Rhizobium lentis: one gene and its partner. The protein of the gene in region 2 interacts with the protein of the main gene of each other region in a pairwise test. Links are inferred from orthologs where the notes say so. Each region holds a gene or a part of one and is shown on either strand. Other genes may lie near its edges.

Region 1 (3,434 bases), on a different replicon or contig from region 2:
CCGTATCCGCCTCTCGGCACCGCCTCTTTCCCGCGTGAGAACGGCTGGAAGATCCGCTCGAGTTCATCCCGTTTGACACCCGGCCCCTGATCGGCGACGCAGATTTTGAGGCGCTCGCCCGACGGCTCGCAAGACACGGATATGCGCGAATGTTCGGCCGTGTATTTGACGGCGTTGCGCACGACGTTTTCGAGCGCCCGGTAGATCAGCTCGCCTTCGACCTCGGCGCGGAAGGCGCCGTCGACACTCTTTGTAATCGACACATCCCGCGTCTGAGCTTCGAATGCAGCGTCGCCGAGGATTTCGTTCAGCAGTTCGACGACATCCAGGGTCTGGGTTTTCAGCGGCAGGCAGGATCCCGCGGTCAGCTTGGCAAGCGTCAGAACCTCGCCGACCAGCGCGTCCAGCCGTTCGACCTCCCGGTCCATACGATCCACCATGGCGCCAAGTTTCGCCGGGCTCTGCCGGAGCACGCCGACGGCGGCCTGCAGGCGCGATAAGGGCGAACGCAATTCATGGGAGACGTCGTGGAACAGCCTCTGCTGCGCATCCTGAAGCTCCTGAAGCCGCGCGGCGGTGGAATCGAAGTCATGCGCCAGCGCGGTGACCTCGTCCCTGCGGCCGGCCATCCGATCGCCGATGCGGACGTCGAAGCGGCCATGGGCGAGCGCGCTCAGGCCATCGCGAAGGTGCACGACAGGCCGAATGAGATAGCGGGCGAGCGCGGCGGCGGCGACGGTACTCGAAACGAAAATCGAGAGCCAAGGCACCAGCAGCGCCAGGTTGTCCACAACGTTGAAAAGGAAGCTCGGTTCCGGCGCAACGGAGATCCGGTAGCAAATTCCGTCCTTCAGGATGGACTTCGTCTCTGCCGAACTCTCGTCCGCGCAGACAAACGACTCCGTGCTTTGCGAGAGACTCAGGCCCAGCGGCACCGTCTCCTCGCTTGTGCGGATGAAGCGCGCGGCAGCGTCCTCACCATCCCTTGCAAGCACATTCGCCGTCAGCGTCAGAATGAACGCTCGCTCCTGATACTCCCGATCGCGGCCGGGGGGCGGGATCTCAAAGACGTTGACGATCACGATTATGACGGTGAGCGTCATTGCAAGCGTCAGCCAGATCGTCGCGAAGAACTTCCAGAAAAGCCGGGGCATGGTCAGTCCACGAGAAGTTGGTAGCCCTGGCCGCGGACGGACTGGATCCAGGATTGCCCGTCCTCCCTCAGTCCGAGCTTCTGGCGAACGCTGCTGATATGGACGTCGATACGGCGATCGAACGGGGTCAGCGGCTTGCCGAAGGCCCGCTTCGAAATCTCCTGCTTCGACACGAGCTGGCCAGCGCTGCGGGCAAGCACCTCGAGCAGGCTGAATTCGGTGCCTGTGAGATCCAGGATTTCTCCGCGCCATTCGGCGATCCTGCTGCCCGGATGGATCACGAGCTGCCCCGCCCTGATCGTGTCGGTGGACGCGCCGGTCGCCGGCTGACCGGCGCGACGTAGGATGGCCCGCAACCGCGCCGCCAGCTCGCCCGGCGAGCACGGCTTCGGCACATAGTCGTCGGCCCCGAGATTGAGACCCGATATCCTGTCCACGTCATCGCCCCTTGCGGTCAGCATCAGAACGGGAACCTGGCTAAGCTTCCGGATCCTCTGCAGGACTTCGATCCCGTTCATCCGGGGCATCATGATGTCGAGCACAATGATATCGACCGTATTGCCGGCAGCCGCCGCAATGGCGGCGCGACCGTCCGTATCCGTCACGACGTCATATCCTTCCTCGACCAGATATTCCTGCAGAAGCGTCGTCAGCTCGGCATCGTCGTCGATGAGGAGAACCTTGTTCATTTGCGTTATCCGTCATTAAACCGGCCAAGCCATACAGCACATACGCGCTCACCCGGCCAAGTTTTACCTAACTTAACACTAACTTGACCGCGCTTAACGTTCGCACCGCTACTTATCCTGCCATGACATCGACGCGCACCAGAAACGGGGTTGCCTCGACATGGGCGGCACTCGTTCGTCGCCTTCGCGCGGATTCAAAGGCATCGATGCCTTTGACCACAAGGAATGCTTTGTTGAGAAAATCATCCAGAATGTTTGCCGCTGCGCTTGTTGCTGCAGTTCTTGTCTCCCCCGCCCGTCTTGTCATGGCAGAACAGGCCGCCGCGACGGCGCTCACCGTCTCCCTGACGGCGCCTGCGCAACGCGAATGGCCTGAGACCGTTCCCGCGAGTGGGTGGCTGAAGCCCTGGCAAGAAGCGATCATCGCCTCTGAAACGAGCGGCCTGCGCATCACCGATGTCCTGGTCGATGTTGGCTCCGTGGTCACCAAGGGAGAGACGCTCGTGCGGCTTTCCCAGGAGAGCGTGCTTGCCGATCTGCGCAAGCAGGAGGCGGCCATTCAGACCGCCAAGGCCAATCTTTCGAAGGCCAAGGCCAATGCCGACCGGGCGCGGCAGCTGCGTCCTTCCGGCGCCCTTTCCGACGAGAAGATCGTCGAATATCTGGCCGACGAACAGACGGCGACGGCAAGTCTTACGTCCGAAGAAGCTGCACTCGACAGCGAGAAGATCAAGCTTGCGCAGACCACCATCACCGCGGTCGACGATGGCGTCATAACTTCGCGTTCCGCCAATCTCGGCGCCGTCGTCTCTACGGGCACCGAGCTGTTCCGGATGGTGCGCCAGCAGCGGATCGAATGGCAGGCTGAGGTTTCCGCCCGCTACCTCCCGCGCATTTCGGAAGGCTTGAGCGTTAAGATCAACGGGCCGGACGGCCAAGCCATCGAAGGCAAGGTGAGGCTTGTCGGACCTTCGGTCAGCACCGATACCAGCCGAGCGATCGTCTATGTCACGCTTCCAGCCGAAATGCGCCCGCGCACCGGGCTTTACGTGACCGGTAACATCGAACTGCAGGCCTCCCCGGCGCTGACCATTCCCGAAACGGCGATCGTTTTCCGGGACGGCATAAGCTACGTCTTCACATCAGGCGAGGACCAACGCGTGCAAAGGATCCGTGTGGAAACCGGTCGCCGCAACGACGGCGAGGTGGAAATCGTCTCCGGACTGGACCGCTCCTCGAGAGTAGTGAGCTCCGGCGGCGCGTTCCTGTCCGACAACGACCTCGTAAAGATTGCGGAGACAAACTGATGAATTTCTCAGCATGGTCGATCCGCAACCCCGTGCCATCAATATTGCTGTTCGTGATGCTTGCCGTCGGCGGGCTCTTAGCCTTCAAGCAGTTGCCGATCCAGAACTTCCCCGATATGGACCTGCCGACGATCACCGTCACCGCAACGCTCGACGGCGCAGCACCGACGCAGCTCGAGACGGAGGTCGCCCGCACCATCGAGGATAGTCTCGCCTCGCTCAGCTATCTTGACCACATCACCACGACCATTACGGATGGCACCGTCACGATCAAGGTCTCCTTC
Region 2 (3,611 bases):
GAGGCTGCGCCCCTGGTGGACGCCGCCTTCCCGGGCACGATGAAGGATGGAGCCGTCGACCGGCACGAACTCGGCCGGCAGCTGGCGCTCGATCCCCACGGTTTCAAACGCCTGGAGGCGATCGTTCACCCGCTGGTCCGCAAGCGCGAGAGGGAATTTCTGGCGCAACAGCGCGCCGCCGGCGCCGAAATGGTTCTGCTCGATATTCCGCTGCTCTTCGAAACCGGCGCCTGGGAAAGAGTGGATGTCATCGTCGTCGTCAGCACCGATCCACAGATTCAGCGCGAGAGGGTGCTTGCGCGGGAAGACATGACCGAGGAAAAATTCGACATGATTCTCTCGCGCCAGACGCCGGACGCGGAAAAACGGCGCCGTGCTGATTACCTGATCGACACCAGCCACAGTATCGCGGAGACGAAGGAACGGGTGCTTGAGATTGTCGCCGACCTGAAAAAGCGGATTGCCAGCGGAGAATTCCGGAATGCGTGAAATCATTTTCGATACGGAAACCACCGGCCTGGATAACCGGACGGACCGCATCATCGAAATCGGCGGCATCGAACTCTTCAACCATTTCCCCACAGGCAATACGATCCACATCTACATCAACCCTGGAGACCAGAAGGTTCATCCGGATGCACTCGCCGTGCACGGCATTACCGACGAGTTCCTGAAGGACAAGAAGCCATTTGCCGAGGTCGCCGAAGAGATCCTTGCCTTCTTCGGCGACGCGAAGTGGATTGCCCATAACGCCACCTTCGATATGGGCTTCATCAATGCCGAATTCGCCCGGCTGGGTTTGCCGCCAATCTTGCCGGACAAGGTGGTCGATACACTGTCGATGGCGCGGCGCAAAAATCCGATGGGGCCGAATTCTCTCGATGCGCTCTGCCGGCGTTACGGCATCGACAATTCGCACCGCACCAAACACGGCGCGCTGCTCGACTCCGAATTGCTGGCCGAGGTCTATATCGAGATGATCGGCGGCAGGCAGGCAGCATTCGGCCTGAGCATATCAGGTCAATCCGGCCAGGCGGCACGCGGTGAAATGGTGACGGAAGACGATTTGCTGATTGCCGCACCGCTCGAACGGCCCCGCCCGCTCGCACCTCGCCTCAGCCCGGCCGAAGCGCAGGCGCACGAGGCCCTGGTCGCCAAGCTCGGTGAAAAAGGCATCTGGGCAAAATACCGCAGCCCTAATTGAAAATGCCCGGGACCTGCCCGGGCATCATCCGCATGTCAATGCCGGAACGTCCGATCAGTTCGGAACGGCCTGAACCTTGGCGCGGGCCTGTTCTTCGGCGACCCGCTGGGCAAACATCTGCGTGAAATCGATCGGGTCGATCATCAGCGGCGGGAAGCCGCCGTTGCGGGTCACGTCGGCGATGATCTGACGGGCGAAGGGGAAGAGCATGCGTGGGCACTCGATGAAGAGGACCGGCAGCATGTGTTCCTGCGGGAAACCGGCAACGCGGAAGACGCCGCCATAGACGAGCTCGGTATGGAAGACCGTCTTGTCGCCGTCCTTGGCTTCGGCATTCAGCGACAGCACGACATCGAAATCCGTGTCGGAAAGCGGATTGGCGTTGACGTTCACATTGATGTTGATCGTCGGCGCCTTGTCGCGGGCCTGCAGCGAACGCGGCGCACCCGGATTTTCGAAGGAGAGGTCCTTGGTGTATTGCGCAAGGATCGAAAGGGTGGGGTTGGTCGCGCCGTTGCTGTTGTTATCGTCTGCCATTGGCTTTTCCTCGAAGGGCATGGGAATGGTGCCGCCATCTAACATTTCGGGGAGGGGCTTACAACCCTGAGCGCAAGGCGCAACTGATCGCCGGCTCAGCCTCAGTCACCGAGATGTTTGCCGGACCACGGCGATTTGCGATCCGGCTCCCTATGATAGTCCTCCTCATCGAGATCGACCACCTTCGAATTCGGATTGCGATCGCGGAAATCCGATTTCGGTCCCGCGGAGAAGCCGCCCTTGGCATTGACGACGACGAAGCGTTTGGCGATCGCCCGCCAGATGAACTCGCGCACCGGCGGAAGGAGAATAAGGATTGCGACGATATCCGTCAGGAAACCCGGAATGATCAGCATCAGAGCGGCGATCACCGTCATCACTGGCTTCAGGAGATCGCGCCCCGGCATCACGCCGTTCCGTCCTTCGCTCGACATGCGGCGCAGGATCCCGATACCCTGCCGGCGCAGCAGGACCACGCCGAGAACGAAACTTGCCATGACGAGCGCAAGTGTCAGCGCCAGGCCGATCGCCCGGCCGACGACGACGAAACCGGCAATTTCGCCAAGCGGCAGCAGCAGAATGAAAGCCGGCAGGATTGAAAAACGCATGGTCGTCATGTCCCGGGCTTTGCCGGTCTCCTCTTGGTGCCGGCGAAGACGCCAGCCATGATTTGAATCATCTGTATAGGCGGACTATATGGGAGTACAAATCAGAGATGTTAACGGCGGTTGCGATACGATATGAGTTCGAACGACTTCATCACATTATTCTTCCTGGTGGCGGCGGTGCTGATTTTCTTTCAGCTCCGTTCCGTGCTCGGTCGCCGCACAGGAAATGAGAAGCCGCCGCGCGATCTTTACAGCCCGCGAGATACGGCGCCGGCCGACGCCGCCGATGCCGGCAAGGTCGTGACCCTGCCGCGCCGGGACACGACGGCTGACGATGAGGATCGCTTCTCCGAGATCGACGCCGTCGCCGCATCCGGAACGCCGCTCAATGAATCCCTGCGCGCCCTGAACAAGGCCGATCCGTCCTTCAGCCCGAAGGAGTTTCTGAACGGCGCCCGCATGGCTTACGAGATGATCGTCATGGCCTATGCCGACGGCGACCGGAAAACCCTGAAGAACCTCCTGTCCCGCGAAGTCTATGATGGATTCGATGCGGCGATCGGCGAGCGCGAAGCCCGCGGCGATAAGGTGAAGTCCACCTTCGTCGGCATCGACAAGGCCGAAATCACCCATGCCGAGACCAAGGGCAGCGAAGCGCAGATCACGGTTCGCATCGTCAGCCAGCTGATATCGGCGACCTACGACAAAGCCGACGTGCTGATCGAGGGCGACGCCGAAAACGTCGCCGAGGTCAACGACCTCTGGACCTTCGCCCGCGACACCCGTTCGCGCGATCCGAACTGGAAACTGGTGGCGACCGAATCGGAACATGAGTGACCACGCATCGGACTTCGTCCTGCAAGCCATCAGCTTCGATCGACTGGAAGGCTGGAAGGATGATGATCCCTCCGGCCTTTTCGAAGTGATGCGACGCTGCCGCCGGCAGATCACCGATGTCAAACCCTATCGCACCGGATCGCTCGGCCTGAGCTCGGACGATCTGCTACCGCTTCTCCTGGACGCTGAAAATTTTACGCCGTCGTCGCCGGCATCGGCGCGCGCCTTTTTCGAAGCACGCTGTCGACCCTTTCTGATCCGCCGCAAGGACGGCGGTTCCGGTTTCGTCACCGCCTTCTACGAGCCCGAGATCGAGGTGTCCGAGCGGCCGGACGACGTCTTCCGATTTCCCTTCTACAGCCGCCCGGACGATCTGATCGATCTTGATGACGGCAATCGCCCCGCCGAATTGGATGTATCCTATG

Evidence for each region. Proteins that work in one complex are often made in the same cells at the same time.
Region 1: the proteins of secB (region 2) and J0663_RS28535 interact in binary tests that used the Escherichia coli proteins (3 or more experiments, as listed by UniProt). The link is inferred for Rhizobium lentis from one-to-one orthologs.

Annotation. Positions count from the first base shown.
Region 1 is NZ_CP071457.1:57,570-61,003, reverse strand. Bases 1-2,990 are described here. They hold J0663_RS28535 (response regulator), read right to left. Parts: upstream 1,844-2,990; coding sequence 1,157-1,843; downstream 1-1,156. Other genes in these bases: J0663_RS28530 (efflux RND transporter periplasmic adaptor subunit), read left to right, coding at 2,050-2,990; J0663_RS28540 (HAMP domain-containing sensor histidine kinase), read right to left, coding at 1-1,154. In the rest of the region: more of J0663_RS28530, read left to right, coding at 2,991-3,150; J0663_RS28525 (efflux RND transporter permease subunit), read left to right, coding at 3,150-3,434. UniProt on the Escherichia coli protein: Response regulator member of the two-component regulatory system CpxA/CpxR which responds to envelope stress response by activating expression of downstream genes including cpxP, degP, dsbA and ppiA.
Region 2 is NZ_CP071454.1:1,821,631-1,825,241, forward strand. The notes cover bases 1-2,721. They hold secB (protein-export chaperone SecB), read right to left. Parts: upstream 1,742-2,721; coding sequence 1,259-1,741; downstream 1-1,258. Other genes in these bases: coaE (dephospho-CoA kinase), read left to right, coding at 1-489; dnaQ (DNA polymerase III subunit epsilon), read left to right, coding at 482-1,204; J0663_RS08695 (FxsA family protein), read right to left, coding at 1,843-2,349; J0663_RS08700 (Tim44/TimA family putative adaptor protein), read left to right, coding at 2,482-2,721. In the rest of the region: more of J0663_RS08700, read left to right, coding at 2,722-3,186; mltA (murein transglycosylase A), read left to right, coding at 3,179-3,611. UniProt on the Escherichia coli protein: One of the proteins required for the normal export of some preproteins out of the cell cytoplasm. It is a molecular chaperone that binds to a subset of precursor proteins, maintaining them in a translocation-competent state.